DNA from 2 places in the Absicoccus intestinalis genome. Region 2 is predicted to be linked to the other one. Evidence: a T-box and tRNA genes for the amino acid it is inferred to sense, from the RefSeq annotation. Region 2 holds a T-box; the other holds one or more tRNA genes.

Region 1 (16,007 bases), on a different contig from region 2:
GGGTGCCCTCTTTACGATTGTATGGGGACTTGTTTATGTGGTATTAGGGAGGAAATATATTCAAAAATATTCCGTGAAAGATGGCGTTGCGGTTGCGTTTGTGGGGGCTTTCTTTGCCGGCATTACGCCAAGCAGTACGGGTGGTCAATTTGGTCAAGTCTATATCATGAAGAAACAAGGAATCAAAGTGAGTGATTCCGCCAGTATTTTATGGGCTGACTTTATTATCTATCAAACCACGATGATGATTTATGTAACTATTCTATTTATCTTGCGATATGCCTATTATCGAAGTCAAAGTGGCTGGTTTCGTATCATTTTTTTAGGCTACTTGATCAATTTGATCGTGATCCTTGTATTGTATACCATTGCGCTCTTTCCTAAGCTTTATATTCGTCTGACCGGGAAACTTGCGAAATTCATGGGACGATTCAAATTTATCAAAGACCCAGAACACATTGTGGAGTCTTGGACCATTCAGGTGACCCAATTCACCAAAGAAGCAAAAACCCTATCGCAAGATAAACGACGCATCATTTTATGCACACTGATCAACGTTGTTCGTCTGACCCTTTTGTATTCGTTGCCTTATGCGATTGCGTGGGCTTTGCATATTTCCATTCCGATCAATAAATTATTGGATGTGATCGCACTTTCTAGTTTTGTGATCATCGCCAATAGTTTTATCCCCATTCCCGGAGCCAGTGGTGGAACTGAAGTGGTTTTCACCTTATTATTTCGAGGATTGATGGGTTCTCTAACGGGCGCGGTCATGATCTTGTGGCGATTCTCTACGTATCATGTTGTCGTTCTTATTGGCGCAATTATCTTCATCATCATGCGCAACTATTATGATCGACAAACGAAAAAGGAGGTATCCTAATGCGCATAGGCCTATTTTCCGATGCTTATTTACCTGATATCAATGGTGTTGTCTCTAGTGTAGCGACTTTAAAAGGCGCCCTGGAAAAACTAGGACACACCGTTTTTGTGATTTCAAACCATAAAGGGATGACCATTGAATACGATGAAAAAAATCATATCCTGCATTTACCAGGCATTGAATGGAAAAAGATGTATGGATATAAGATTTCCAGTCCCATTCAAGTCATGGGTGAAAACTATATTCGTAAAATGAATTTGGATATCATTCATGTGCATACCGAAATTGGTATTGGTCTCTTTGCTCGACAAATGGCTAAAAAATATAATATCCCTTTGGTGTATACCTATCATACACTGTATGAAGATTATGTTCATTATGTCAATCCACGAGAAATTGAATCGGTCGATCATACCACGAAACGAATTGTTCGTTTTCTATCGAAAGTAGCCGGTAATGGACCGATGGCGGTGATTGCGCCAAGCAATAAGACCAAGAAAGCCTTAATGTCTTATGGGGTCACGACCCCGATCTATATTGTGCCTACGGGCATTGATCTGAGTGAATATAAGATGTCGAATCTAGACCCTGAAAAAATAAAGGCGGTACGGCAATCGGTGCAGATTCCAGCGGATCATCATGCGGTTGTTTTTGTGGGGCGTATAGCGAAAGAAAAATGCATTGAAATGCCGATTGAAGCCTTGGCCCTTTCAAAAGATCCCTTGTTGGAGCTAGTGATCGTTGGGGCTGGAACCGATGAAAAATATTATCATGAATTAGCCGATACCTTAGGCGTTCGTGATCGTGTCCATTTTACAGGCAAGATCGCCAAAGAAAAGATTCCCTATTATTATGCCGCCTTTGATTGTTTCGTTTCGGCATCCTTATCAGAAACCCAAGGCATGACCTATTTAGAAGCTTTGGCTACAGGACTGCCCGTATTTGGCCGTCGAGATGAAGTCTTAGATGGCCTCATTGACGAAGGTGTGACCGGCTATTATTTTGATGATGCTAACGAATTGGCTCAAAAATGGGAAGTTTTCTTTAGTCAATCGACATCCAAACGGAAAGCGATGACCCCGCTGTGTGAAGCCAAAACAAAAGCCTATGATACCGAATTGTTTGCGCAGAAAGTTTTAGCGGTTTATCAACAAGCTATGGATGATTATCATATGGCTTATCAAGTTGTTAAGATTGATTTCTTGCAGAGTGATTTTGTCCAATTAAATGTGAAACGCAAACAAGATGAAGAAGTCATCAAGATCAAGATTCCAGATGATGATTTCTTTGATCTGAAAGTGTCTGTCAATACGATTCTAGATGCTTATACCGTTGAGAATTATATCAATATGCAAAGTTATTACGAATCCGTCATTAAGGTGCAAAGACATTTGTCCAAAGCGGATTATTCGAGTTATGAAATTTTGCAGTATTGTCAAAGACGACTCAACTTAGATGCTGAAACCAGTCGCTCGATCGTGCGTAATTTTGAAGATGCACGCTTGATCAATGATCGACAATATGCGATGGAAAAAGCTTTGGTCTGGCATAGTTATGGGCAAAATAAATTAATGATCCGCAAAAAATTGGAAAAAGCAGGGATTCGTGGTGAATTGTTGGAACAAGCCTTGGATCAATTGTCCGATACGGATGAAGAAGTGAATGCCACCGAAATGGCGAAGCGCTTATTAAAAGGCATCAAAGCGCAATCGGAACGTATGATGCGACAAAGCCTGACCAACAAATTGATCAAAAAAGGTTATTCTGTAGATATTGCGCATCGCGTTGGTGAATCGATTGAAATTGATACCGATGAAAACGAAGCTTTAAAACAAGCGGTTGCCAAAGCCAAACGGTTATATGGAAATAAGGCACTGGATGAAAATGAGAAATTACAGAAAGTGCGTTTGTATTGTATGCGAAGGGGATTCACGGCTTCGCAAATAGAAAATGCCTTGGAGGAAATAAATGATTAAAGATATAAAAGATGCAGGAAAATATAAGATCTTGTGTATGATTTCTAAATGTGATCAAAGCAAGACCAATAAAGGAACACCGTATTTAAACATGGTCTTAGAGGACGCAAGTGGAGTCATGGATGCCAAATTCTGGAACCTGACCGAAGAACAAGCCAATCAATATAAAGTGGGCATGGTCGTAGAAGCCATGGGTGATGTGATCTTATATCGCAATGCCTTACAATTTCGTATCCAAAAATTGATTGAGCATCCCGAAGAAAATATCACGGACTATGTTCGCAAGGCACCTATGAAAGCAAGTGAAATGCAGCGAAAAGTGCATGAATACATATCTTCGATGAAAAATGAAACGTTAAAATTGGTAACGGAAACGATCATTTCGCGGTATCAAAAGGATTACTATACCTATCCAGCAGCTACGCGGAATCATCATAATTTTGTCGGTGGATTGGCTTACCATTCGTTAAGCATGGCGCGTTTGGCAGACCAAATTGCCAATCAATATCCATATTTAGATCGTGATCTATTGATTAGTGGCACTCTGTTGCATGATGTGGGCAAGATCGTGGAATTTTCTGAACCTGTCTTGCCAGAATATACGGCACAAGGAAACCTATTGGGTCATATCAGCATCATGAATTGTTGCATCGATGAAGTGGCTCATGAATTAGGAAAAGAAAAAGAAGAATCGATTTTATTATTGAAACATATGATCTTATCGCATCATGGCAAACAAGAATTTGGTTCGCCCGTTTCACCCATGATCCCGGAAGCTGAAGTTTTATCGATCATTGATGATTTGGATGCCCGTTTATTTATGATGCGTGCAAGCCAAGAAACCACGGAACCTGGTAAATTTGGCCCGCGTGTCTTTGCCTTAGAAGGACGCATGGTCTATCGTAGAAAGGATGACAAAGAATGAAAATTGGATTTGTATCTTTGGGATGTGCCAAAAATCTGATTGATTCTGAAAATATGATGGCCATGTTGAAAAGTGAAGGCCATGAAATTGTACCGGATTCGAAACAAGCGGAAGCCATTGTTGTCAATACCTGTGGCTTTATTGCTTCGGCCAAAGAAGAATCGATCCAAACGATTTTTGAGATGGCAAAATATAAAGAAAAGGGATTAAAAAAATTGATCGTGTGTGGGTGTCTAGCTCAACGATATCAAGAAGTGTTGGAACAAGAAATTCCAGAAGTCGATGCGATCATTCCGATTCGGGATTATGATAAATTAGCCGATCGCCTACGTCCTCTTCTTGGTCAAGGGGATCAATCCTTGATTTCAAAAAGTGAGCGTGTGTTGACGGGAAATCCTTGGCAAGCGTACATCAAGATCAGTGATGGATGTTCCAATCATTGTGCGTATTGTGCCATTCCTTTGATTCGGGGTGAACAAAAATCACGGACGATGGAAGATATCGTGAAAGAAGCGACTTTCCTAGCTTCCATTGGGGTAAAAGAATTGACCCTAATTGCGCAGGATACCACGAAATATGGATTGGATAATTATGGTGAATATAAGCTAGGAGACCTGATTCGGAAAATCGATAAAATTCCGGGGTTCCATTGGATCCGGATCTTATATATGTATCCCGATGAAATTGTGGATGATGTATTGGTTGCGATGAAAGAAAGTAAAAAGGTCGTTCCTTATTTTGATATTCCTACGCAACATGCATCGACTCGCATGTTGAAACGCATGAATCGTCGCTCTTCTCATGAAGAAGTCAAAGCGATCACCCAAAAAATTCGTCAGATGTTCCCGGATGCCACATTACGAACGACATTGATCGTTGGTTTCCCTGGTGAAAGACAAGAAGATTTTGACGAAATGATGGATTTTGTGAAAGAAATCCAATGGGATCGAATGGGGGCCTTTACCTATTCGCAAGAAGAAGATACGCCAGCGTATGGTATGAATGGTCAAGTCCCACAAGAAATCATGGACAAACGACTTGCCCAGTTGATGCAGGTACAGGAACAGATTTCTTTTGAAAAAAATAAAGCCAAAATTGGCTCTATCGTTGAGGTATTGGTAGAAGAACAAGAAGCCTTGAGTGGTCGCTATCGAGGTCGATCCCAAGCCGATGCCCCCGATGAAGTGGATGGCCAAGTGATTTTTACGGCGAATCAAGATATTCCATTGGGCAGTTTTGTACAAGTAAAAGTGACCGATGCGAAAAACTATGATCTGATTGGTGTATGTCAAGAATAGAAGGCTTGGGCCAAGTCGTTCATGGACAGGATACGATCTTGATTCTTGGTTCCATTGCGAGTGTAGAAAGTTTGGCAAAAGGCTATCATTATGCCCATCCATCCAATCGTTTCTGGAAAGTATTGGCTCGTATCTATCAACAACCTATCGAGACATTAGAAGACAAGAAAAAAATATTAGCCGATCATTCAATTGCACTTTGGGATTCTTGTCGTTCTTGTCAACGCATTGGTTCAGCTGATGCTTCGATCAAGGCCATTGAACCCAACGATATTCCGACTTTTTTAAAAGAATATCCAACCATAGAAAGAATTTTGTGTAATGGCCAAGTCAGTTATCAGACCATGAAGAAAACGTATCCGGAATTGAAATGTATCCCATGTCCATCGACATCGGCGGCCAATGCACGTTGGTCTTTGGATGCGTTGGTCAAAGAATATGGAAAGTGGTTAAAAAATGAGTAAATTATATTGGGCAAAAGTGAAAAAAGAAGCAATCATTCCTACCAAACGAAGGGAAGATGCAGGTTATGATTTGTATCCATGTTTCGAACAAGAGTATTTAGAAATTGCACCTGCACATACACAATTGGTGCCATTGGGCGTAGCTAGTGCCTTTGATTCTGATTATGTCATGATCTTAAAAGAACGTGGCTCCACCGGAACCAAAGGAATGGCACAACGAGCAGGTGTCATTGATTCGGGCTATCGTGGTGAATATATGGCCCCCATCACAAATGTGAATGATAAGCCAGTTGTCATTGCGAAAGCCGATGTTGTTGACCAATTTGATGATACCGAATACATTGTGTATCCCTATGAAAAAGCTATCTGCCAAGGTGTCTTAGTCATGATGCCCCAATTGGAAAGTGAAGAAATTGATCTGGATGATCTTCAAGCCATGAAATCTGAGCGTATGGCAGGAAAACTGGGAAGTTCGCATAAATAGGGAGTAGCGTATAACTCTTTTACGAAGGGAAAGAAGAGAAATACCCAAAAAAGCCGATGGTACTTGAACCATCGGTCTTTTTGATACTTATTGATTTTCTTTGATAACCTTGACCAATTGGATCAAGAGCGTTGGGAGAATGGCCAAACCGCCAATTGATAATGTTTGTTGCATGGTCAATGGTGTAACCGAAAATAAGCTATGTAAAGCAGGTATAAACAAGATCAAGCTTAAGAAACAAACACCCAACAAGAAGGCATATAAGCTATACCAATTGTGTTTGAAACCCAAGCGGAAGATACTATGTTCATTGCGGCAATTAAAGCCATGAAACAAACGGGCCAACGTCAGGGTAGAGAAAGCCATGGTACAAGCTACATTAGCACTGGTTTGTAGACCCATTTGATAGGCGACGATGACAGCCAGAGCAATCAAAGCGCCTTGGATACTGAATTTTTGAACAAAGGGACGGTCCATAAATCCGGCTTTTGGATCGCGTGGTTTTCGATTCAAAATATCTTTAGCGCCTGGTTCCATACCAATGGCCAAGGCAGGCAGGGAGTCAGTCACTAAATTGATAAAAAGCAATTGAACCGCTTTAAAGGGTACTGGCAAAGCTAAGATTGAGGCATAGACAACGGTAATAATTGCTGATAAATTGCCAGATAATAAATAGAGGATCGCATTTTTGATATTTTCATAAATGGTACGACCATTCGCAACGGCTTTGATGATGGTCGCAAAGTTATCATCTGCTAAGATCATGCTGGCTGCATCTTTGGATACTTCGGTACCCGTAATACCCATGGCCACACCAATATCGGCTTTTTTCAAGGCCGGTGCATCGTTGACACCATCACCGGTCATTGATACGATACGACCTTTTCTCTGCCATGCTTCCACAATACGAATTTTGTTTTCAGGAGAAACGCGCGCATAGACGGAAATCTTTTCGATGTTTTGATCCAATTCCGCCTCACTCATCGCATCCAATTCTAGACCCGTTACGGCCATATCTCCGTCTTCAAAGATACCAATACGACGAGCAATAGCCGTTGCCGTTACTTTATGATCCCCTGTGATCATAACTGTTCGAATGCCAGCTTTTTTTGCTTGTGCAACGGCCATTACGGATTCTTCACGAGGTGGATCCATTTCGGAAATCAAACCTAGGAATGTAAAACCATATTCGGTATCTTTGGAAAGTGATTCATCGTCTTCTTTATAAGCAAAGGCAAGTACACGTAGTCCGGATGCGGAAAAAGCTTGATTCTTGGCAAGGATCTTTTCTTTTTTTTCGGGTGTCATGGGATGAATGCCATCATCCAAACGAATGGATTGACAACGATCGAGTAAAACATCCACAGCTCCTTTGGTCAAAATGGTAGAAACACCATGGATCTTATATTTTGTGCTCATCAGTTTACGATCTGAATCAAATGGAACTTCTTCCATTCGATCTAAGGCATCACGTAACTGACTTTCCGTCAATGAAATGGTGTCTTCATCAATTTGAATACCAGGTACTTTTCGATACATTTCCAATAAAGCATATTCGGTTGGATCACCGATTCCTTTACCATCGACTAGGGAGGAATCGTTGTTCAATACCGCATCATAAAGAAGATAACGATGCAATTGATTATGAAGATCGAGCGTATCCGCTGTATAGGTTTGATCACCTACATATATATCTTCCACTGTCATTTTATTTTGGGTCAAAGTTCCTGTTTTATCGGAGCAAATGACCGATACGGATCCCAACGATTCAACCGCAGCTAAGTTCTTGATGATCGCATTCTCTTTGGCCATTCGTTGTGTTCCCATGGCTTGTACGATCGTAACGATCGAACTTAAAGCCTCAGGAATCGCAGCAACTGCCAAGGCTACCGCAAACAATAAAGAATCCATCAATGGTTGGCCACGCAATATTTGCATACCAAAGATCACGACACAGATGATCATGATCACAATGGCTAGTTTAGAAGAAAAGTCATCCAAAGTGATTTGTAGTGGTGTACGCTTTTCTTTGGTGGCATTCATCAAGGAAGCAATTTTACCAATTTCAGTTTCCATGCCGGTGCCAGTCACTAGGATCGTGGCGCGTCCATAAGTGACCAACGATCCCGAATAGACCATATTTAAGCGATCACCAAGAGGGACTTCATGATCAAATGCAACATCGGCTTTGTCCACATTGGTGGATTCACCCGTCAAGCTCGATTCATTCACTTGAAGGGAATGAATATCTAGGATACGTCCATCGGCTACGACCATATCACCGGCTTCAATGGTCATGACATCACCTGGTACGACTTGTTCCGATGGAATTTCAATCATTTGGCCATCGCGAAAGACTTTTGCGGTTGGTGAAGATAAGGATTTGAGGGAAGCCAGTGATTTTTCTGCTTTGATATGTTGGATCGTACCAAGTACAGCATTTAATATAAGGACGACCAAAATGACAAGGGTACTTTCAATATCGCCCATACAAGCAGAAATCAGAGCAGCCACGATCAAAATGATGACCATGAGATCTTTAAATTGTGAGATAAAGACCTGAAAGGTTGTTTGTTTCTTTGATTCTTCTAAGACATTCGGACCATATTGTTGATAACGTAAAGTAGCCTCATCAGCGGATAAGCCTTGTGGCCCGGAATTGAGATCTTTTTCTATTTGTGCTTTTTTTTCTAAGTAATAGTCTTTCATATGCGATACCTCCCGAATAAAAAAGTGAGACCATTGTATATCAAAAAAGATATACAATAGTCTCACCATTTAAACTTACAGCGGAAATAAATTTCGTGGTTGACGCCATAAGTGCATATTTGCCGGTTACTCCCTATTACATGAACATTGAAACATAATTTAAAATGGATTTCAATAAAAAAAGTTTTTTTAAAAAATGTTTGCATTCAGTAAAAGGCTATGTTATATTATTAAGGCACTGATAAGTGTAAAAAATAAATATGCGCCCATAGCTCAATTGGATAGAGCGTTTGACTACGGATCAAAAGGTTGCGGGTTCGACTCCTACTGGGCGCGCCATTTTTTAATGAGTATCGGGACGTAGCACAGCTTGGTAGTGCACTTGATTTGGGATCAAGGGGTCACAGGTTCAAATCCTGCCGTCCCGACCATTTCTTTAAACTTTTTTGGCTGGGTAGCTTAGTTGGCTAGAGCATCCGGTTCATACCCGGAAGGTCGTGAGTTCGAGTCTCACCTCAGCCACCAACGAGTTGAATTGGACCCTTAGCTCAGTTGGTCAGAGCATCCGGCTCATAACCGGCGGGTCGTAGGTTCGAGTCCTACAGGGTCCACCAATATACAAAAGAATCTCCTTGGAGAAGTACCCAAGTGGTTGAAGGGTCCGGTCTTGAAAACCGGTAGGTCGTTCGCGCGGCGCCTGGGTTCGAATCCCAGCTTCTCCGCCATTTGTCACATCGCGGGATAGAGCAGTCTGGTAGCTCGTCGGGCTCATAACCCGGAGGTCGTTGGTTCAAATCCTTCTCCCGCAACCATGTGGTCTCATAGCTCAGTCGGTAGAGCAAAGGACTGAAAATCCTTGTGTCGCTGGTTCGATTCCGGCTGAGACCACCATTCATCAGAGATTGTCCCTAGATTCGTCTGGGGACTTTTTTTATGATTCATATCGATATAATGCATTGACCTTGTTTCCAACTAGAAATGAGGTTTTTTGATATATAAATGTTACTGGTATATATTAAAAGAAATCAATCACATCAGATGGAATGATGCTTTTTCTTATATTAGATGAAAAAGGGGAAATATGGATAAATGATCACATTAGAAAGCATTACTAAAAAATTAGGTTTCGATCCATCAAATGAAAAAGAAGCAAGAGATTATTTGAATAAGCATTGCCCTATGTCTACAGATGCAAATCCTAGCCCTTGGAAAAAATTAGATCTTGAAGAATTTGATTGGCTGGAAGAGCATCATATGGTTGATTGGATTGGAAAATAAAACACCAAATTTAAAAAGCACGATCTAAGTAATGAGGTTGTGCTTTTATTATGCCCTGAGCACGGTATATAAAAGATTTTCAAATAAATGAATTCTATCACAATGCGTATGATGATGGATGTCCACTGTAAAATACAGATGAGAGTTACAGAAAATCAACATGTAAAGTAATTGCAAACACCAAGATTAACAATTTAGAAAATATACTCAAAAAATTTCCTTTAAAAAGAGGAAATTTAGAAAATGAAAACGATTTCATTACTAATTATGATAAAAGCGTAAAGGATAACAAACAGAGAAGGCGGCCATAAAAGTTTGGAATACTTAAAACAGGAGAAGGATAATGGAAAACACAAAAGTTAAGAAAAAAGGGTATGGAAAAGGCTGGGCGTTGATCATTTATGCATTCCTTGCATACTTTACCGCTACAGCAGTGGGTAGTGCCATGAACTCTGCATCTGGAATTTTAGCCGGATTACGTGGATGGAGTGCTACATTTTTGATCAGTTTGATTTCTTTGGGAAGTCTAGGAAATATCGTTGCTGGATTTGTTTTTGGTAAATTATCCGTAAAACATTCAGCTAAGAAATTAAGTTTAATTTGCTTCGTTATTTATTTAGTTGCAATGCTTGGACTAGGTGTAACTACAAACTTAGGGATGTTTGCGGTATGTTTAGTATTTGCGAATGCTATTTCTTGTGCGATTGGATATCAATTGTCACCAGTCATTATTGCAAAATGGTTCCCTAAGAAAAAAGGTATTTTGATGGGAATTGTTACCATGGGTATTCCTTTATGTTCTGGTATTGCTGCTATGATTTATAATGCAGGTTATAAATCTATGGGACCTCTTGGTGGATTCCTTCCATTTATGGCAATTGCAGCTGTTGCAGCTATTATTTTAATTCTATTCATTTCTGATGATCCAAAAGATAAAGGATTTACACCGGATAATGGTGAATTTAGAGAAGTGGATGAAGAGAAAAAAGAGGGTACTAAAAAGGATAGTATTTGGACAACGAAAAAATTATTAACAACACCTCAAGTTTGGGTACATGGTATTACACTCGGCATACAATTATTATTTGCGAGTGGATTGATGGTCCAATTGTATCCAAGACTTCTTGAAATTGGGTTCGATGAACGTACTGCAGGTATGATGATGTTAGCATCTGGTTTATTGGCTTTACCTGGTTCTTATATTTCTGGATTAATTGATCAAAAAATTGGTGCCCGTAAAGCCGCTTGTACTACATATGTAATTGGTGCTTTAGCAATGGTATTAAACTTAGCCGGAAATGTGGTTTGTGTTTGGTTATCTTTAGCATGTATCGGAGTCGTTGTTGGTGGTGCTGCTAACTGGCCTGCTTCCTTATGTATTGAAGAATTTGGTGATAGTTTTGCGAATGGTTATGGAATTATTCAACCTATTATTCAAATTGTTGGTGCTATAGGACCTGCATTCTTCGCAATGATTGCGGGGAAAACAGGAAGCTATCGTATTCCTTACATTAGTGGAGCGATCTTGATGATTATTGGTTTAATTTGCTTCGTATTCTTAGCAAAACCTAATTTTGTAAAAGAAGAAGAAGCAAAATATCAAAATCAATAAGAGCTTTTTAAAACAGAATTGAAAATGAATAGGAGGAACATTATATATTCTGTTCCTCCTATATTTTCAGAAAGAATGAGGAGAATGTATGAAATCATATAAAATTTTTACAATTAATCCTGGTTCTACATCGACAAAAATAGCCCTTTTTCAAGATGATAAAGAATTATTTTCAAAAAATGTGAGCCATGATGCGAATAAATTAGCCGAATATAAAACCATTTCCGATCAATTTGAGTATCGTAAAGAAACAATTGATACTTTATTAGAAGAAAACAATATTTCATTAAACGATGTGGATGCTTTTGTTGGACGTGGTGGAGGACTACTCTCCATGGATGGGGGAACGTATGAAATTGATGACTTAGTTTTAGATCATGCTTCTCGTGGAGCCAATGGTGTACAACATCCAGCGATACTAGGACCTCAACTGGCTTATGAATATGCGAAAGAAATAAATGTTCCTTCTTTTGTGGTCAATCCTCCAGATGTGGATGAGTTACAAGATTTAGCGCGGATGACAGGTATTAAAGGAGTTTATCGAACCATTCATCTTCATGCTTTAAATTTAAAAGAAACAGCCATACGCCACGCAGAGTCTATGAGCAGAAAATATGAAGAATGTAACTTTATAGTATGTCATATTGGTGGAGGCATTTCGATTTCTGCACATCGTCAAGGAAAAATGATAGACGGCTTTGACATTGTCGGTGGAGAAGGCCCGATGGCTCCGACTCGTTGTGGAGAAATTGGTGTTGCCGAATTATTAAAATATTGTGAAGGAAAAGATTTAAAAGAAGTTCGTCAATTGTGTACAAAAAGTGGTGGATTTGTCAGTCACCTAGGCATTTCAGATGCTTTAGAAGTTAGCAATCGAGCAAAAAATGGGGATGCATATGCAGAAATGTTATGGAATACAATGATTTATCAAATTGAGAAATGTATTGGCTCTATGGCAACCGTGTTACATGGAAATGTAGATGGCATCTTGCTTGGCGGTGGAATGGTGTATAACGAAGATCTCGTTTCACAAATTAAGGATACTTGCCAGTGGATTGCACCTGTTAGTGCATATCCTGGCGAATTTGAAATGGAAGCGATGGCTGCAGGTGCTATTCGAGTATTAAGTGGCAAAGAAACAGTGAAAAAATATACAGGACAACGTAAGTTTAAAGGATTTGCCTTTGTGAAATAGAAAGGAATCAAAAAAATGAGTGTTTTAGATACAATTTATGAAGAAGCAAAATTAAATCCTCAAAGAGTGGCTTTTCCGGAAGCATGTAATGAGAAGATGTTACAAGCCGCTTATGAAACGGGAAAAGAAGGCTATATTTATCCTATTCTTGTAGGAAATGAAAGTGAAATTCGTGCTTTATGTAAAGAAAAACAATATGACACAGAAGTTTTTACCATCATTGATATTCACGATGAAGACTATCGTAAAAAATTAATTCAAGCATATATTCAATTGCCAACGGCTTTATTAAAGGAAAAAGCATTGAATCGAAGAATGGAAAATCCATTATATTTTGCGATGATCATGGAAGCCGTTGAAGAAGCGGATGTTACTTTTGCGGGAATCGATAATACAACGGGGGAAGTGTTATTAGCTGGCCAAACTTTTATCGGATTACAACCTGGCATCAGTACCATTTCAAGTATTGGACTTTGTGATATTCCAGGATACAAGGGCAGTGAAGGTTCTTTATTAGCTGTGGGAGATAGTGCCGTTTGTACAAATCCGACGGCTGAACAATTAGCAGATATAGCGATTTCAGCGTGTGATACAGTAAAAAGCTTATTAGATTGGCAACCACGATGCGCCATGATCAGCTATTCAACTCTAGGTAGTGGACAAGGAGAACTGATTGACAAAGTTGTTGAAGCTTTGCATATTGCGCAAGAAAAGCGCCCAGATTTAGCTATTGATGGTGAATTCCAATTGGATGCAGCCATACGTCCAGAGGTAGCTGCCAAAAAAGTGAATCGCGAAAGCAAAGTAGCAGGAAAAGCAAATGTATTGATATGGCCTGATTTGAATGTAGGAAATACAGCCGTTAAATTAATTCAAACTTTTGGTCATGCGAATGCATATGGACCTATGTTGCAAGGATTTAATAAAGTGGTTTGTGATTGTTCAAGAGGTGCACCTGTTTCTGAAATTAAAGGGAATGTTGTCATTAGTGCTGTTCGTGCAGCAGGCAGTAAACAATAAGTATATTGGGTTTCATAATTTTTATGAAACCTATATTTTAGGTGAATGCAATGAACCGATTTATAGAAATGTTAAAAGAACTCTTTGAAGATGGAGAAAAGAAACGTTTAGAAAATTATGATCAATCTATTACCAATCGAAAAGACATCATTCGTTATGAAAATATTGAATATGGTGAAGATTCGATATGGAATACATTGGATGTGTATCGATGCCAGTCTTTAGAAGGTAAAGTTTTACCTGTTCTTGTGAATGTACATGGTGGCGGTTGGATTTATGGTGATAAAAAAGGGTATCGATATTATTGTGAAGCATTGGCAGATAAAGGATATGTTGTGGTCAATGTCAATTATCATCTTGTCGATAGTGCTTATTTTCCAAAACCTATGGAAGATTTAAATGAGGCGATGAATTGGATTTATGAAAATGGTCAAAACTATTTGATGGATATTGATCATATATTTGCACTTGGGGATTCTGCAGGCGCTCATATTTTAGGGGCTTATGCCTGTGCTTGTAGTAATGCGGAGTATGCTAAATTGTTTTCTTTTTCTTTTATAAAGCAACCTTTTGAAGCCATTGCCTTAAATTGTGGTGTTTATTTTACGCATATTAATGAAAAGAAAACCGATTTTGTGCGTATGTTGGCTTTAAATTATTTAAATCTGGAGAATATCGAAAAAGTAAAAATAAGTGATGAACGACAAAGTGAATATGCTAGTAAGATAGATCGTTTTGAATTTATAAAGTATATTAACAATGACTATCCAGATACATTTGTGATGAGTGCTCAATATGACTTTGTACGGATACATAGTGCTTCTTTAGCTTCTAAATTGACGCAAGAGGGAATCAATATGGAATATCGAATGTATAGCTCAAAAACCCATAAATTAGAGCACGTTTTTCATACCGATTTAAATTTACCAGAAGCACTGCTATGCAATGAAGAAGAAATACGTTTCTTTAAAAATCATACTTTATAGAGGGAGAGCCTTTCATGAAAAAAGGAAGGATAATTATAGCCAATGTTAACGATATTATTCGAGATAAAGACGAAATCGTATCACAAATTGCTCCGATGTATATTCAAAAATATCGTTCTCTTTCTTTGCTGAAAGAAAAAAATCAAGAATTGGCAGCTGGGTATTTGTTGAAAAAATATTTGGGCATAAATAAAGATAATCAAATTCTATGTAACAAATATGGGAAGCCTTATCTTTCTTCAGGGAATGTTGCTTTTAATTTATCTCATAGTGAAGAGTACGTTGTATTGGCTATAGCAGATCGCGAAGTGGGTGTGGATATTGAAAAAATCAGAAAATATCATGAAGCAACCGTAAAAAAAGTATTCAACGATGATCAAAAAGAAATGTTGGAACAATTACCAGTAAGTAAAAAAGATTCAAAATTTACAGAAATATGGACCAAAATGGAAAGTATTTTGAAGTTAGAAGGAACAGGCTTTACGGATCGATGGCCAGAAATTGATTATAGTGCCTATTGTGTGCAAACAATTCAATGGAATTCTTATTTTATTAGTGTTGCGACTAGAGAAGCTGTCTCGTTTGCATTCGAAATTGCAAAATAATTGTCCTATTCATAAACATTTTTCCGTTTCAATGCGGAAATTTGGGATGTGAAAGCGGTTATATATTTATATATGATAGGAATATCAAAGGATATCAAACAAAATGGCCGCAAATATTTTGTTTGTACACAGTTCGTTAGGAGGAAAATTTATGACAAGAGAAGAAGTAATTGCGAAAATGATCGAATATGCCGCTATGGCATTTAATGTGGATGCATCCAAAATTAATGAAAATACGGATATTGCCAAAGAATTAGGTGTTGCTTCTACGCAACGTGTGGCAATGAGCGCATCGATTGAAAATGATTTTGATGTAATGATTCCAGTCGCTAGATTTGGAAATTATAAAACAATTGGTGATTTAGCCGATTATGTTATGGAAGAAATGTAAGAGGAAAAAATATGGTACACAATGTAAAAGTTGGAAAAAACATGCGAAGTGTTTCCATTGTGGGTGTTGGAGCTACTCCATTTTTTAATGGTATTACAAACCCTCAATATAAAGGATTAACAAATGGTGAATTATTTGGATATGCTGCTTTGGATGCAATGAAAGATGCACATGTTGAACC
Region 2 (16,007 bases):
CATTGGCCAATGCTTTGGTTTATTGGGTACGACCTTTATTTTGATCATCTGTGCAACGCTGGATCTATATTTATGTAAGATTGCGTATAATACCAATAATCGGCGCGATCGTCTCATTGTGGTTGGAGTTATTGCAATGTTGGTTTATCAACAATTCCAAAACATCGGTATGATCGTTGGTCTTTTACCCATTACAGGTATTACCTTGCCTTTGATTTCTTATGGCGGAAGTAGTATCTTATCCTATTTTATTTCCTTTGCAATCATCATGAATATTTCACCGGCAACAAAAAAGACGATTCATTTATGGAATCGTCATAAAAAAGTTGTCTAGTATAAATTCTTTAACCGACGAAGATACGAATAAGTGCGATATCTAGCGAATCGTACTTTTTTTTCAGAGGTACGCACATAAATTTCATTGACATCATGTATGTCATGAGTCAAATGATCGTAGTATCCTTTCGCATAAGTCAAATCCCCTTTGATCAATATTTCTCGATCTTGTCGCATGATATAAGGATTTCGTAATGAATGATGATTGTGATGCGAAATAGGCATGATCTCACATAGTTGCATAACTTGAATATCAGAGTCAACAACAGCACCATTTAAAGCTCGATTCACTGCTGTTGAACCAAATTGGGTACTAATACATAATCCCGAACCGGTTGTATTTTCAAAGAATTCCTGATCTATGTATACATCTAAGCTTAATGTCTTACCAATTGTTTCAATACGTACTTCATTAAAGGCATAAAATTTTTCTTGTTTCTTTGGTAGAACAATCTCCAACATTGGAAACGCTTCAATCGAAGGTCTTCGTTTGCATAAATCATTCAAGAATAAGTTAATTTCATTTTGTGTATAATCGGTAAAAAAACCCAATGTACCTGTATGTATGCCTACAAACGATACCTGATCCAATTGATCGATATAAGCATGTATGCTCCGTAACATGGTGCCATCTCCCCCAACACTGATGATCAAATCCGGTGCTTCCATGGAAAATTCCCATCCACTTTCTTTACATGCTTCTTTTATTCGTTTTGATACTGCTTTAGAATTGTCATCTCCTCGATCTATGATTCCAAATCGCATCCAATCACTCCTTATTTGTATTATAATAGTATCATATGCAAGTGAGGTATAATTATGCAAGAACCGATTGAAAGAGAATTGAAAATTTTAGTTTCAAAAGACATATATAAAAATATGATTCATTCATATGAATTTACAAAACCATGGAAACAAACAAATACATATTACGATACAACGGATCATTTCATAAAGAATCAAAAAGGAGCCCTACGTATTCGTACGATTGACAAGAAACATATTTTCACCTTAAAAATACGAAAAGATGCCATTACTCATATCGAGTTGGAAAAAGAAATATCTGTGTCGAATCTGAAAGATATACAAGATCCTGAAATACTGAATTGGCTAGAAGAATATCATATTGATCTTCACCAGCTCAATGCAATCACCACATTTTCAACCATTCGTCAAACATACGATTTTGAACATGGGCAATTATGTGCCGATCAAACCCTCTATCCGAATCATACCGATTATGAATTGGAATATGAATATTTTGATCAACACGATGGCATCACATTCTTTAATCACATTTTAGAGCCATTCCATATTCAGTATATAAAAAATTGCCCCAGCAAAATTGCCCGGGCATTCTAAATCTTATGAAATAAACGATAAAATAAACTTTTTGAATTATATTCTTCTTGTTTTTTTTGGGCTTCTTCCAATTGTTGTTTCACCACATCAAGATTCGAAGTAGCCTCTTTTAATTTCTGATTTTCAGATTCTAATTCCTGTTTATGCATTAATAAAGATTGATTATTTTTTTCTAACTCTTCTTTATTTTCAATCAATTCCTGATTATCTTTTTCTAATTCTGTTTTTGTTTCAACCAAAGAATCATGTTTCGCATGAATGGACTCCATTTCATCCTTTAATTTCTGAATTTCATCATCCTTTTCCTGTGATTCTTCCGTTAATTGCTTAATTTTTTCATCTTTTGTCTTATTCTCTAATAAAAATGTCTGACGACTTCGTTCCAATTCAGCTGCTAATCGCTGTTTATATAACTCTTCTATTTGTTGTTCTGACTTTTCTTTTTCTTCAATGATGGCTTTTAATTTTTCATTTTCATATCGTAATTCCACTTCGACTGTAGATATTTCATTCTTCTTCTTACGAAAATAATGAGACAATTTCTCTACACCTTCTGCTTTAATTGTGATCCGCCGTGTTTGTGGATTTTTATATTTATAACCAGCATTTGGATAATCTTTTACCAGTTTTGCCACAGCTTTATCTACAGTATTCCGTGATTTTGAAAAATGTTGGCAGATTTCAGCAATCTCCATATCATAATAGACATCAACGGGACTATCCTTTGATTCTGTCATAAATCATACCTCCCCACACGATACATGAACCCCAATTTTTTTATCATATGTCGTTCCATATGACTGTTCAGATATGTAAATATTATACTTTATCAAAATCATATGACTTCATCTGAATTTCGTTCATGGTTTATTTTACATAAAATTGATTATTTTTCAAGATATTCCTTTCATATTCTTTTTATGTGAATTTCCTATTACTAATTTTCAATCATTTCTAATTCATACTATTTTCATATTTTATATGATTTTACTTTTTCTCTATTCATATGAACGGAAATAATACCATTTTCATTCCTATTTATATCATATGATTGGTCATATTTAATGATTTTTCTATAACTTATTAAATATATGATTATCCTATCTATTATTCATATTTTATACCCTTTAATCTGAAAATCATATTCTTTAAAGATTATATTCTCTTTTCATTATAACTATATATTTTTTTCATATCTTTTTCCTATGAGTGGTCCTATTTTCGATTCTCAAAGGCTTTTAGTAATGTTAGGCTATCGGCATAGTCCAAATGAGATCCCATCGGAATACCATATGCCAATCGCGTTACTTTCACATGGTTTTTGAACATTTTTTCAAGATATAACGCTGTTGTTTCACCATCTACCGTAGGATCTGTCGCTAATATGATTTCTTCAATATTTTCCGATTCAATCCGATTTTTTAAACTCTCTATATTTAATTGATCCGGTAATATTCCTTTTTGTATATTAATCGTTCCGTTTAATACATGATAAACCCCATCATATTCTTGCATGGATTCAAAAGATTGTATGTCTTTAGGACTTTGAACCACACAAATCATATGATGGTTCCTATTTTCATCAGAACAGATATCACATAATTCTCCATCAGATAAATTGCCACAAATCTTACACCGATGGATGCCTTCTTTCATATGACTAATCGCATGAATGAACGTTTCTCTTTCTTCTTCATTCCAATCTAATACCGTATATGCATATCGTTGAGCTGTTTTTTCGCCAACTCCCGGTAATTTTTGAAAAGCATGAATGAGATCTTCAAATCGTTTGGGATACATTCTATTCCTCCTTTAATCTTCTTTAACCACTAAATCTGGGAAAACAGATTTCAATTCACTTTCTATAGAATTTTCATCTTCTTGTTTTTCTTGCTTTGATTTGATTTCTATTTGCATAGGATTTGGTAAGGTATTATTTTTCCTTCTCTCCATATATAATTGCTTTAAACCATTTTCTTGATCATGATCCATCGCAAATATTTTTTTAGGAACACCTAGGATTTTTTCAATTTCATTTTCAAATCCATGTTCTTTTTCATATATATTGATTTCATTGGCTTCTAAGGTCGATGGCACGCTTAATAGTAAATAGGTATCACCACTTGCAAATATTTTACTATTTTCAAGTAATGTGATCGTTCTCATCATATTCACATCAGATATGATTTCTTTTCTTTTTTCATATTTTTGTGTATCTTCTATCTTATTTTTCTTATTTGCACCTACCAATAATTGGAGAAGGTATTCGTTTTCTAATATGATTTTACTATTTTTTCTATCTGACTCTTTTAATGTTTCACGTGAAACATCATATAAGGAACCTTTACGATCATCAACCGTTTTATCGCTATTTACGACAATATCATCCAATTTATCTGCTCTTTCAGATGGTAAATCATGTGAATTCGACGATATTTTCGTATTCTTTATCTGATTTTGATTATCTGATTTTCCTTTATTCTGCGCAGAAAGATCTTCATATGATTGCGTAATAACCTTTAAAAGACCGGCTTCTATATAATCGAGTATATTGGATGCATAGGTAAATTTATTAAAAGTATCCATCAATGTATCCAATAAAGTCGTTCGAAACAATAGGGACGTATTATCAAAATATTTCATGATCACTTCTTTTCTATGTGCATTGACTAACGTTGTATTTGGCGCATATTCCACAATGATACTATCCTTGATCAAGGAGATAAAATCTGTCGTAAATCGTTTTAGATCCATTCCTTGATTGGATATTTCCTGTAGCTGTTTCATCACCATTTCTACTTCTTTATTCAATAAAGATATATAGATTTTGCCAATATCTTCGATGGTGACCACACCATAGATTTGGCGTACATCTTCAGCCTTTATAGTCGATGAACAAAAGGCCACGCATTGATCCAATATAGATAAAGCATCACGCATACCTCCATCAGCCAAAGTAGCAATGATATCAATGGCTTCTGGTTCAATGTCGATATTCTCTGAAGCACATACAACATCCAATCGTACATGAATATCGTGTTTCGATACTTTTGTGAAATCAAATCGTTGACAACGGGAAATGATCGTAGGAAGCACTTTATTTGGTTCTGTTGTAGCAAATATGAAAATCACATGTTTCGGTGGTTCTTCAATGGTTTTTAATAAAGCATTAAAAGCGCCTTTTGTCATCATATGAACTTCATCTATGATATAAACTTTATATTTACCTTCCATAGGTGCATACTTGACTCGATCAATTAAATTACGAACTTCATCTACGCCATTATTGGAAGCAGCATCAATTTCAATAATATCTGGATGACTTCCTGCTAATGCCATTTTACAGTTTTCACATTCTCCACATGGACGATCCGTATCATTCGTACAATTCAACATTCGGGCGAAGATCTTCGCAATGGATGTTTTTCCCGTACCACGTGGTCCACAAAACAAATACGCATGTGCAATACGATCTTGGATGATGGCATTTTTTAATGTTTGAATAATGGCTTGTTGGCCTACAACATCATCAAATGTTTGTGGTCGATATTTTCGATATAAAGCTTGATATGACATAATACATCAACTCCCTGTTTTTTTATTATAACAAAAAATAGCGGTCGTCTACGATTTCTTAGACTTCCGCTTTTTACGAAAAAAAGATGTCAACAAAGAAGCACACTCTTCTTGTAAGAGTCCTCCTTCTACTTCAGGATAATGATTGAATCCTTTCACATCTAATAAATTTGTATTGGATCCTAGACAACCACCTTTGAAATCATAGGCACCAAAATAGACCTTATCGATACGAGATTGAATGATAGCGCCCGTACACATAGGACAAGGTTCTAAAGTCACATATAATTCACATCCATCCAATCGCCAGGATCCTAGCTTTTTACAAGCTTTTTCAATGGCTAATATTTCGGCATGTGCTGTACTTACTTGCTTCTGTTCTCGTTGATTGTAGGCCCGAGCAAGAATATGATCTTCTTTTACGATCACACATCCTATAGGTACTTCATCTTTTTGTTCTGCTTTGATGGCTTGTTTAATTGCTTCTCGCATCCATTTTTCTTTCATGTTCCTATCCTATAAAAAAACTACTACACATGATAGAGCTCCCTTAGGGCTGCTTTGTTCCCAACCTGACCCAATTCAGAAGATATCATTGTAGTAGCGAAATTAGTGTATCATGGAAATGCATGGAGTGCAACTATGAAAAAAGGTCATATTTTCATATGACCACTCGGATATTATCCAATTTTTTTCTTGCCACCCATATATGGTTGGAGTGCTTCTGGAATCAAAATCGTTCCATCTGCTTGTAAATTATTTTCCAAGAAAGCAATCAACATACGTGGAGGAGCTACACATGTATTGTTTAGAGTATGTGCAAAATATTTATTACCATCATCATCACGAACACGAATCTTTAATCGACGTGCTTGTGCATCCGTTAAATTTGAACAAGAACCCACTTCAAAATATTTCTTTTGACGAGGAGACCAAGCTTCTACATCCACGGATTTAGATTTCAAATCGGCTAGATCACCCGAACAACATTCCAATGTACGAACAGGAATATCTAATGTACGGAAGAAATCAACGGTATTCATATATAATTTTTTAAACCATTGTTTACTTTCACTTGGTTTGCATACCACGATCATTTCTTGTTTTTCAAATTGATGAATGCGGTATACACCTCGCTCTTCAATACCATGTGCTCCTTTTTCTTTACGGAAACAAGGAGAATAAGAAGTTAATGTATATGGCAACTCTTTTTCATCAATGATCGTATCAATAAAACGACCAATCATAGAATGTTCCGATGTACCAATTAAATACAGATCTTCCCCTTCAATTTTATACATCATGCCATCCATTTCTTCAAAGGACATCACACCATCAACCACATTGGAACGAATCATATATGGCGGAATGACATAGGTAAATCCTCGATCAATCATAAAATCACGAGCATAGCTTAATACAGCAGAATGGAGACGAGCAATATCTCCTGTTAAATAATAAAAACCATTTCCTGCAACTTTTCGTGCTGCATCTAAATCAATTCCATTCAGACGTTCCATGATATCGGTATGATAAGGAATTTCAAAATCAGGAACTTTTGGTTCGCCAAAACGTTCCAATTCCACATTTTCAGAATCATCCTTACCAATAGGAACTGTATCCTCAATGATATTTGGGATCATCAACATCTTCTTATGAACCGATTCACGCAATTTATTTTCTTTTTCTTCAATCGCATCTAATTCATCCGCTAAATTTTTAACTTTTTCTTTTACCTCTTCGGCTTCTGCCTTTTTTCCTTGTCCAATCAAAGCACCAATTTGTTTGGAACTTTTCTTGCGTTGAGAACGAAGATCATCGGCATGTTGCTGCGCTTGACGAAGTTCTTTATCTTCTTGTAAAACTTCGTTTACTAGATGAATTTTATTTTCTTCAAATTTCTTCATCATATTTTCCTTCACAACATCTGGATTTTCTCGTACAAATTTAATGTCTAACATACTTTCTTCCTTTCCATAAAAAAAGAGACACTCTTACCCCTAAAGGGACGATGTCTCGCGTTGCCACCCTTTTTATCTTATTACTAAGATCACTCAACATGATAACGGTATGTACCGGATCCAATTACTTGATTCATTCGATCACTCTAAGGTGCTTTTCATTGTTCTTGATTCGATATTTCCACCAACCATATCGTCTCTATCAATCAATCCGAATTACTTGTCCTTATCAAAGCTTTGTCTCTATCTTTATAACATTCTTTGCTTCATTTCGCAATATAAAAAATAGGATTTGAGATTTCAAATCCTATTCCTCTTCTTCATGATCAACCAGGGTCATTCGCATAACTTTAGCATCTTCGGTTAAATGGATCAAACGAACACCTTGGGTATTTCGTGAATAAATACCAATGTCTTTTACCGCAATTCGAATCATGATACCACTGCTGGAAACGATCATGGCATCTTCATCTCCACATACCGCTCGTGCTACTTTCAATTGACCTGTTTTTTCGGTGATGTTCATTGTCGTAACACCTTTTTTGCCTCGCGAAGTCATACGATAATCCGATATCTTGCTTCGCTTGCCATATCCATTTTCCGATACAACCAATAATGTATCTCCTTCTGTATTCAATGCAGCACCAATAATGATGCCATCATCAACTTGCATACCACGAACACCACCAGCACTACGACCCATGACACGAACTTGATCTTCCATAAAATGGATAGCGCGACCATTGGAAGAAGCCAATAAGACTTCATCTTTACCTGTTGTTGGTTTCACAAAGAACAATAAATCATCTTCTTTTAAACTGATGGCAATCTTACCATTCTTATTGATTCGATCAAATTCAGATAATGCTGTTCGTTTTACTACACCATCTTTTGTGACAAACAATAAATATTTATATTCATTTTCTTGTGGTATTCCTAATAAACTAGTTACATGTTCATCTTTTTCCAATTGAATTAAATTCACAATTGGTAATCCCTTTGACGTTCTCGATGCGTTTGGAACATTGTAACCCTTTAATCGATATACACGACCTTTATCCGTAAACAACATCAAATAATCATGAGTATTCATCGCAATCATCGTATCAATATCATCTTCTTCATTCAATGTCAGTGATTTGATACCACGACCACCACGATTTTGTGCATGATATGTATCCACTGGCATTCGTTTGATATATCCAGAATTCGTTAATAAGACAATGACATCTTCTTTGGGAATAAGGTCTTCATCATCCATATCCACATAGGAATCCATGATTTCTGTGCGTCTATCATCGCCATATTTTTCTGCCATTTCTTTTAGATCATCACGAATAATCTGTAAAACACGAGAATGGTTCGCTAAAATATCTTTAAAATCCGCAATCTTTTTCAAAAGATCTTGATATTCATTCTCGATCTTATCGCGTTCCAAACCCGACAAACGACGAAGTTGCATGGCTAAGATTGCCTTGGCTTGAATTTCATCAAAGCCAAATTTTTCACATAATTCCGCATTCAATCCGGCTTCATCCTTGTGAGAAGAACGAATCGTATGAATGACTGCATCCAACTGATCCAATGCGATACGGAAACCTTCCAAGATGTGTGCACGATCTTCGGCTTTCTTTAAATCAAAACGCGTTTTTCGTTCAATCACTTCAACTTGGAAATCAATGTAATCTTTAATAATTTGTTTGATAGGTAATTGACGAGGTCGACCATTTTCCAAAGCCAGCATATTAATGCCATAACTCGATTGTAACGGTGTCAAACGGAACAATTGATTTAAGATCACATCTTCTTGTACATCTTTTTTCAATTCCATGACAATTCGAATACCTTCTCGATTCGATTCATCATTTAAATAGGTAACACCCTGAATTTCCTTTTCATTGATCAAACTTGCCATTTTTGAAATCAAATTTGCCTTATTGACACCATATGGAATTTCATAAAAAATAACTTGTTTCTTCCCATTGCTCAATTCATTCACACGATATTTGGAACGAATATAGATTGTGCCACGTCCTGTTTCATACGCTTGGCGAATACCCTTACGTCCCAAAATGATACCACCCGTCGGAAAGTCTGGTCCTTTTAAGAATTCCATCAATTCAGGTACGGTAATGTCTGGATCATCCATAACGGCAAAAATTGCTTGAATGACTTCACCTAAATTGTGCGTTGGCATATTGGTTGCCATACCAACCGCAATACCCATCGATCCATTGACTAAAATATTAGGAAAACGAGAAGGCAAGACCAATGGTTCTTTTTCTTCGCCATCGTAGTTTTCAACAAAATCGACCGTATCTTTGTTGATATCACGAACCATCTCCATCGCAATCTTTGACATACGGGCTTCAGTATAACGCATGGCCGCAGCTCCATCACCGTCCAATGAACCAAAGTTTCCATGTCCATCGACCAATGGATACCGATACGAGAAATCTTGCGCCATACGTACCATGGCATCATATACCGCAACATCACCATGCGGATGATACTTACCAATGACCTCACCAACGATACGTGCACTTTTCTTATGTGCAACACTCGAAGATATTCCCAATTGATTCATCGCATATAAAATACGACGATGAACGGGTTTTAAACCATCTCGTACATCCGGTAATGCACGTTGGACGATGACCGACATGGAATAATCCAAAAAGTCTTCACGAACTTCTCGAGAAATTTCAACTTCTTCGACAACATCATATTGTTCATCATCCTGATCATTGTTGTCATTGATATTGTTTGTTAGTTCTTCAGCCATATCATTCCTCCTAATAATCTAAGTTCGCATAGACCGCGTTTTCTTGAATGAATTCACGACGCGGGTCGACTTCTTCACCCATCAACAATTCAAATGTGTTATCGGCATATTCCGCATCATCAATGGTCACTCGCTTTAAGATGCGATGCTTTGGATCCATAGTTGTTTCCCATAATTGTTCTGCATCCATTTCTCCCAATCCTTTGTATCGTTGTACTTTATAACCATCTTTCAATTCACTACGAATCTGATTCATCTCCTGCTCTTTGTAGGCATAGACGATCTTTTTTCCTTTTTGTACTTTGTATAGAGGAGGTTGCGCAATATATACATATCCACCTTCAATAACAGGTCGCATATATCGATATAAGAACGTTAACATCAATGTAGCAATATGTGCACCATCCACATCGGCATCGGTCATGATAATAATTTTGTGATAACGAAGTTTGGCCAGATCCACTTCATCTTTGATTCCACAACCAAAAGCTGTGATCATTGAGCGAATTTCCGCATTATCAAAAATACGATGTTCTCTTGCTTTTTCAACATTGATGATCTTTCCACGCAAAGGCAAGATAGCCTGCGTCTTCGCATCACGTCCTTGTTTGGCCGATCCCCCGGCCGAATTCCCCTCGACAATATAGATTTCACATTCACTGGCATCTTTACTGGAACAATCCGTTAACTTACCTGGTAGACTTGAAATCCCATCCAATGCACTTTTTCGACGTGTGAGTTCACGAGCTTTCTTTGCTGCCATACGCGCTTTCGAAGCCAGGGTAGCTTTATCAACAATTTTTTTGGCTTGATCCGGATTTTCTAAGAAATAACGCTGCAATTGTTTACCAACAATACTCGATACGATCTTACGAACTTCCGAATTTCCTAATTTGGTCTTTGTTTGTCCCTCATATTGAGGATTTGGATGCTTTACCGAAATGATACAAACCAAACCTTCTTTCACATCGTCCTGTGATAATTTTTCATCTTTCTTCAATATATTATGATCCAACGCATATTTATTGATTTCACGCGTTAAGGCCATACGGAAACCATCTTCATGATAGCCACCTTCATGGGTATGAATATTATTACAGAAAGAATAAATATTGGATTGATATCCTTCGTTATACTGCAAAGCCACTTCTGCCAAAATGCCATCGACCAAACCTTCACAATAAATCACATCATCTGTAATCGGCGTTTTATTCCGATTGATAAAACGCACATATTCAATGATGCCACCTTCATAATAATAGTTTTCTTTGATGGGTTCTTCTTCTCGCAAATCCGTTAATGTTAAGCGAATACCTTTATTTAAAAAAGCCAATTGACGTAAACGCGAATTCAATGTATCAAAATCATAAGACGTCGTTTCTTTAAAAATGGTTGGATCCGCCTTAAAACGAACCAATGTACCCGTTTCTTGGGTGGTACCGATTTCCTTTAAAGGAGCCACTGTATGGCCGCCATTTTCAAAACGAATGAAATAGATCTTACCATTTTGATACACCGTCACTTCCATCCAAGAACTCAGTGCATTAACAACAGAAGCACCAACACCATGAAGGCCTCCCGATACTTTATAGGCACCTCCACCAAATTTACCACCCGCATGTAATACCGTAAGAATGGTTTCTACGGCACTTACGCCCGTCTTCTCATGAATGCCGACAGGCATACCACGACCATTATCACGAACAGCGATGACATCATCGGGTTCGATCGTGACATCGATCTTATTGGCAAACCCAGCCAAGGCTTCATCAATACCATTATCAACAATTTCCCAAACCAGATGATGAAGACCTCTGGCACTTGTCGATCCAATATACATACCAGGACGTAAGCGAACGGCTTCCAATCCTTCCAATACTTGAATATCATCAGCCGTATACGAATGATCCACCGATGTCGCTTCATTCTCCAACTGATCAAATTCTAAAATTTCTTGTTTTAATTCTTCTTGACTCATACTCATACCTCCCGAAGAGAACCATCTTCAATATGATAAAAACGAACCGAACGATCTTGAAACCATTGTTTATCTATGGGTTCGGTTGATGTGATAAATACTTGCATAGAGCGTGGTAAATGTTGGATCAATTGTTTTTGACGTCTAGGATCCAATTCACTAAAAACATCATCCAATAATAAAATCGGATATTGTTTGGTTTTTTCATAAATAATTTGCGCAAGACCTAACTTCATTGCCAAGAGAAAACTACGCTTCTGTCCTTGTGAGCCTACTTCATGGATGGGTCTTCCATTCAATAAAAAAACGATATCATCTTTATGAATGCCATATGTTGTTTGTCGATATTGTTTATCTTTTTCGAAACTCTTTTCATAAGCCATTTTCAGATTTTCCTGTAAATGATCCCATTCTACAAAGGTTTGATATGTCGCATCTATTTTTTCTTTTTGCTCTGAAAAAAAAGGATATAGCAAACGCGACTGATCCATCCATTCTTTCACAAATTTCGCCCGTTGGGAAATGATGACCATTTCATCTTGAATCATTTGCTCAGTCAATGTATGCAATAAAAGATCATCCAAATCATCTTGTTTTAATAGCCGATTTCTTTGTTTCAATAGGGATTGAAAATGAGATAACGTCGCCGTATATGTATGTGATAATTTCATAAGTTCCATATCAATGAAGCGACGTCGAGAACGCGGCGATTGTTGAAATAAAAGCATATCATCTGGGCAAAATAAGATGGCATTCAATTTACCGATAAAATCAGAATACCGTCGTACAGGATCTTGATAGACAAATAAATGCTTTTTCTTTTGTGAAACAACAATTTTCAATTGTTCATCGTGACCATGCGATTCAATCAAAGCAGAAAGACTCATCCATTCTTTTTGATGCATGGTCAAACTATCGATATGAGATGTGCGAAAAGAACGTAAATGACTTAAAAAATAGATAGCCTCAATGAGATTGGTCTTACCTTGTGCATTATTTCCATAGAAACAATGGATACAAGCCGGTTCAAATCGATAAGAACTTTTGTGATAATTTCGAAAATGGACAAGTTCTAATCGTTTCAGATTCATTGGATCTGGATCCTTTGGCCATCGATTTCCACCACATCATTGGCATATAGCTTGCGACCTCGACGATTTTCTTTTTCGCCATTGACCAAAACATAATGATCAGCCAAATACGCTTTTACCATGCCTCCAGTTGGCAATACATCACAAGCCTTTAGCAATTGAGAAAGTGTAATATATTCATTTTCTAATGTAAAATGCATGGAAATACCCCTTTTCACTGTCTTATTATACCATAATACGCATTTGTTTACTATATTGACCATCCCTACATAACATAAAAAAAAGGCCGCGATTGGCCTTTAATCATAGCTACGCACAGGAACGATCACGATGACGATCGAATCATCTTCTGGATTTAAGATACGAATCGGTCGCATATCACCAGAAAATTCCAGATCCACTTTCGAACCATTTAAGGCACGAATGGCATCTAAAATATAACTACCATTACAAGTAAGGGTCAAATGATCTCCTTTGTATATACAATCGGTCAATACTTCATCACTGCTTCCAATCTCGGTTGAATTGGTCTTGATCCGAACAATCTCTGGACTACATTCCAATTTGACCAAATGCACTTTATCATTTCGAATAAAATTGGTACGGTCAATGACACTGGCTAATTCATGGGCATCGACAACCATAGAAGCAACCGAAGATGTTGGAATGATTTTCTCAACACTTGGGAAAGTCCCATCCAATAATCGCGTTTGGAAAATGGTCTTACCAAACACAAATTGCGCTTTTTTTGAATCAATATATAATTGCACCGCATCAATCTCTTCTGAAAGAGAACGAACTACCTCTTGTAGCGATTTACTGGGAATCGTGATATTAAAATTGGATTCGGCTTGTAAAGCAATGGTCTTACGCGCTAAACGATACGAATCTGTACCCGAACAATAGAGATATCCATCTTTTGCTGCAAAATTAACACCACTCAATACAGGACGTTGATCATTTTCACTACAAGCAAAGGCAGTTTGCGATACGATTTGCGATAATGTATCCCTCGATAATTGAATCGAATGCGTGGGTTGATCAAAATCAATATTTGGATATTGACCCGCTTCCATACCATTTAAATTAAATTTACCATTGGTGCTTGTAATGCGAACCAATTCAAAATCCATGACTTCCAATTCCACCATCGTGGATTCAATTTTATGAATGATTTCTAATAAATAACGAGATTCTAAAACAATGGAACCCGTTGATTCAATTTGCAGTTGATTTTCTTCTCCTTTATATATATATGTACGAATAGAAATATTGGAATCACTTCCTGTTAATACAATATGATCTTGATCGACTTCAATGCAAATACCGGATAAAGCAGGTAAGGGTGAAAAAGAACTAATGGCACGCGATACAATAGAAAGTTGAGTATAAAAATATTTTCGATCAATAGTAAATTTCATAATTTGAATCTCCTTTATTACTATATATGTATAATGAATAACAACAACCTGGGGAAAACGGGGATAACTTTTTCTATAAAGCGATGTATATCGCTTTTAGGACCCATTTTTAACGATGGAAAACCAGGGAAAACTTATAGGGAATCTTTGATCTTATTCATCGCAATTTGAAAAGCTGTATCCGTTTTTAATAATTTGATGGCTCGATCATAAGAAGACTTGATGGTGGAATGATCACGATTGCCTAATTGCTGACCAATTTGTGTCCAAGATGTCCCCAATGTTTCATGACAAAGATAGACGATCATATGACGAGCGGTGACTAATTTCTTCTGCCGCGATTTTCCCTCTACTTCATTATAAGAAAGACCATAAAATTTTGTTACCACTTTCTTGATTTGTTTGGGAGTAAGTTTATTGGGTTTTGCGACAATCAATTGTCCCGATAAGACGCGTTGTGCAAAAGGAAGATCGATCACATCAATATTTTCCAACGTGGCATTGAAGATCAATGTACGTAAACTACCTTCCAATTTGCGAACATCATCGGAAAATTTATGAGCTAAGAAATCAATTGTTTCATCATTGATCTGACAAGCTTCTTCATAGCCTTCTAATTTTTTTCGTAAGATGGCTCGACTCGTATCGAATTCAGGTTTCAATATATTAATAGGTAAACCATTATTAAAACGAGAAATCAAACGATTTTGAATGCCTTCCAATTCATTGGGATGCATATCACTCGTGATCACGATTTGTGCACCCTTCGCAATTAAAGAATTATAAACTTTAAAAAAGATTTCTTGAGAACTGGACTGCGTCAAATTTTGAATATCATCGATCAAGAAATAATCATTATCAATCAGTTGCGCTTGTACCATTTCTACGGTATTGGATTGGACATTGTGCGTTTTCATCGCATCGATCAAGATAGAAACTAGATCACCACTATACGCATAAAAGACCTTTTTTTCTGGTATTTCTTTTTGGAGATAATTTCCAATCGCATGTAAAAGATGGGTCTTGCCCAATCCGGAATTTCCATAAATCAAAATGGGATTAAAAGTATGAGTATCTTCGATGCAACAATGAAAACAAGCAGCATAAGCCCCTTGATTGGATTTTCCCTGCACAAAGTTTTCAAAGGTATAATCTGCATTAAATTTGGTTTGTACCAATTCCTTAGTACGCCGCTGTACAATTTCTTCCGGCATCATTTTTTCGACTTCACGATAATGCATCAAAGTAATGGTGACTGCTTCTCCCCACATTTCACTTAAATACTGTTCAAATAAAGCTTTGGTGTTGGAATCGGACATGATATTTTTGGTGATTACTGAACGATACGACACATATGCAATCCCATCTTCGATTCGAAATAAGCTCGTTTTGGACATCCAAGAAAAAGTATCTTCTTTAAAATTATTTTTAATTGCTTCTAAAGTTTCTTTCCATAACGTTTCATATTGATTCATACGTTTTATTATACACGAAATT

The links. A T-box is a leader RNA that pairs with one kind of tRNA and senses whether it is charged. The one in region 2 lies ahead of serS (serine--tRNA ligase), so its partner is inferred to be a tRNA-Ser.
Region 1: it has a tRNA-Ser gene. The T-box ahead of serS (serine--tRNA ligase) is inferred to sense a tRNA for this amino acid. The anticodon was not compared.

The regions. Positions count from the first base shown of each region.
Region 1 covers NZ_JALBUS010000002.1:69,862-85,868, reverse strand. Annotated here, with positions in the region: gene MOZ64_RS01580 (lysylphosphatidylglycerol synthase transmembrane domain-containing protein) at 1-883, shown strand, start outside; gene MOZ64_RS01575 (glycosyltransferase) at 883-2,859, shown strand; gene MOZ64_RS01570 (3'-5' exoribonuclease YhaM family protein) at 2,852-3,784, shown strand; gene rimO (30S ribosomal protein S12 methylthiotransferase RimO) at 3,781-5,082, shown strand; gene MOZ64_RS01560 (DNA-deoxyinosine glycosylase) at 5,070-5,546, shown strand; gene MOZ64_RS01555 (dCTP deaminase/dUTPase family protein) at 5,539-6,030, shown strand; gene MOZ64_RS01550 (cation-translocating P-type ATPase) at 6,118-8,739, opposite strand; tRNA gene MOZ64_RS01545 (tRNA-Arg) at 9,002-9,078, shown strand; tRNA gene MOZ64_RS01540 (tRNA-Pro) at 9,094-9,170, shown strand; tRNA gene MOZ64_RS01535 (tRNA-Met) at 9,188-9,264, shown strand; tRNA gene MOZ64_RS01530 (tRNA-Ile) at 9,277-9,353, shown strand; tRNA gene MOZ64_RS01525 (tRNA-Ser) at 9,374-9,464, shown strand; tRNA gene MOZ64_RS01520 (tRNA-Met) at 9,475-9,551, shown strand; tRNA gene MOZ64_RS01515 (tRNA-Phe) at 9,555-9,630, shown strand; gene MOZ64_RS01510 (hypothetical protein) at 9,829-10,017, shown strand; gene MOZ64_RS01505 (MFS transporter) at 10,361-11,629, shown strand; gene buk (butyrate kinase) at 11,718-12,824, shown strand; gene MOZ64_RS01495 (phosphate acyltransferase) at 12,840-13,844, shown strand; gene MOZ64_RS01490 (alpha/beta hydrolase) at 13,895-14,830, shown strand; gene MOZ64_RS01485 (4'-phosphopantetheinyl transferase family protein) at 14,845-15,435, shown strand; gene MOZ64_RS01480 (acyl carrier protein) at 15,587-15,826, shown strand; gene MOZ64_RS01475 (thiolase family protein) at 15,838-16,007, shown strand, end outside.
Region 2 covers NZ_JALBUS010000016.1:8,522-24,528, forward strand. Annotated here, with positions in the region: gene MOZ64_RS09195 (FtsW/RodA/SpoVE family cell cycle protein) at 1-334, shown strand, start outside; gene MOZ64_RS09200 (NAD kinase) at 331-1,101, opposite strand; gene MOZ64_RS09205 (CYTH domain-containing protein) at 1,156-1,698, shown strand; gene MOZ64_RS09210 (hypothetical protein) at 1,695-2,435, opposite strand; gene recR (recombination mediator RecR) at 2,914-3,498, opposite strand; gene dnaX (DNA polymerase III subunit gamma/tau) at 3,511-5,274, opposite strand; gene tadA (tRNA adenosine(34) deaminase TadA) at 5,323-5,781, opposite strand; RNA gene ffs (signal recognition particle sRNA small type) at 5,796-5,881, opposite strand; gene serS (serine--tRNA ligase) at 5,955-7,235, opposite strand; T-box leader at 7,276-7,477, opposite strand; gene gyrA (DNA gyrase subunit A) at 7,543-10,020, opposite strand; gene gyrB (DNA topoisomerase (ATP-hydrolyzing) subunit B) at 10,031-11,998, opposite strand; gene recF (DNA replication/repair protein RecF) at 12,001-13,089, opposite strand; gene yaaA (S4 domain-containing protein YaaA) at 13,086-13,289, opposite strand; gene dnaN (DNA polymerase III subunit beta) at 13,389-14,510, opposite strand; gene dnaA (chromosomal replication initiator protein DnaA) at 14,645-15,985, opposite strand.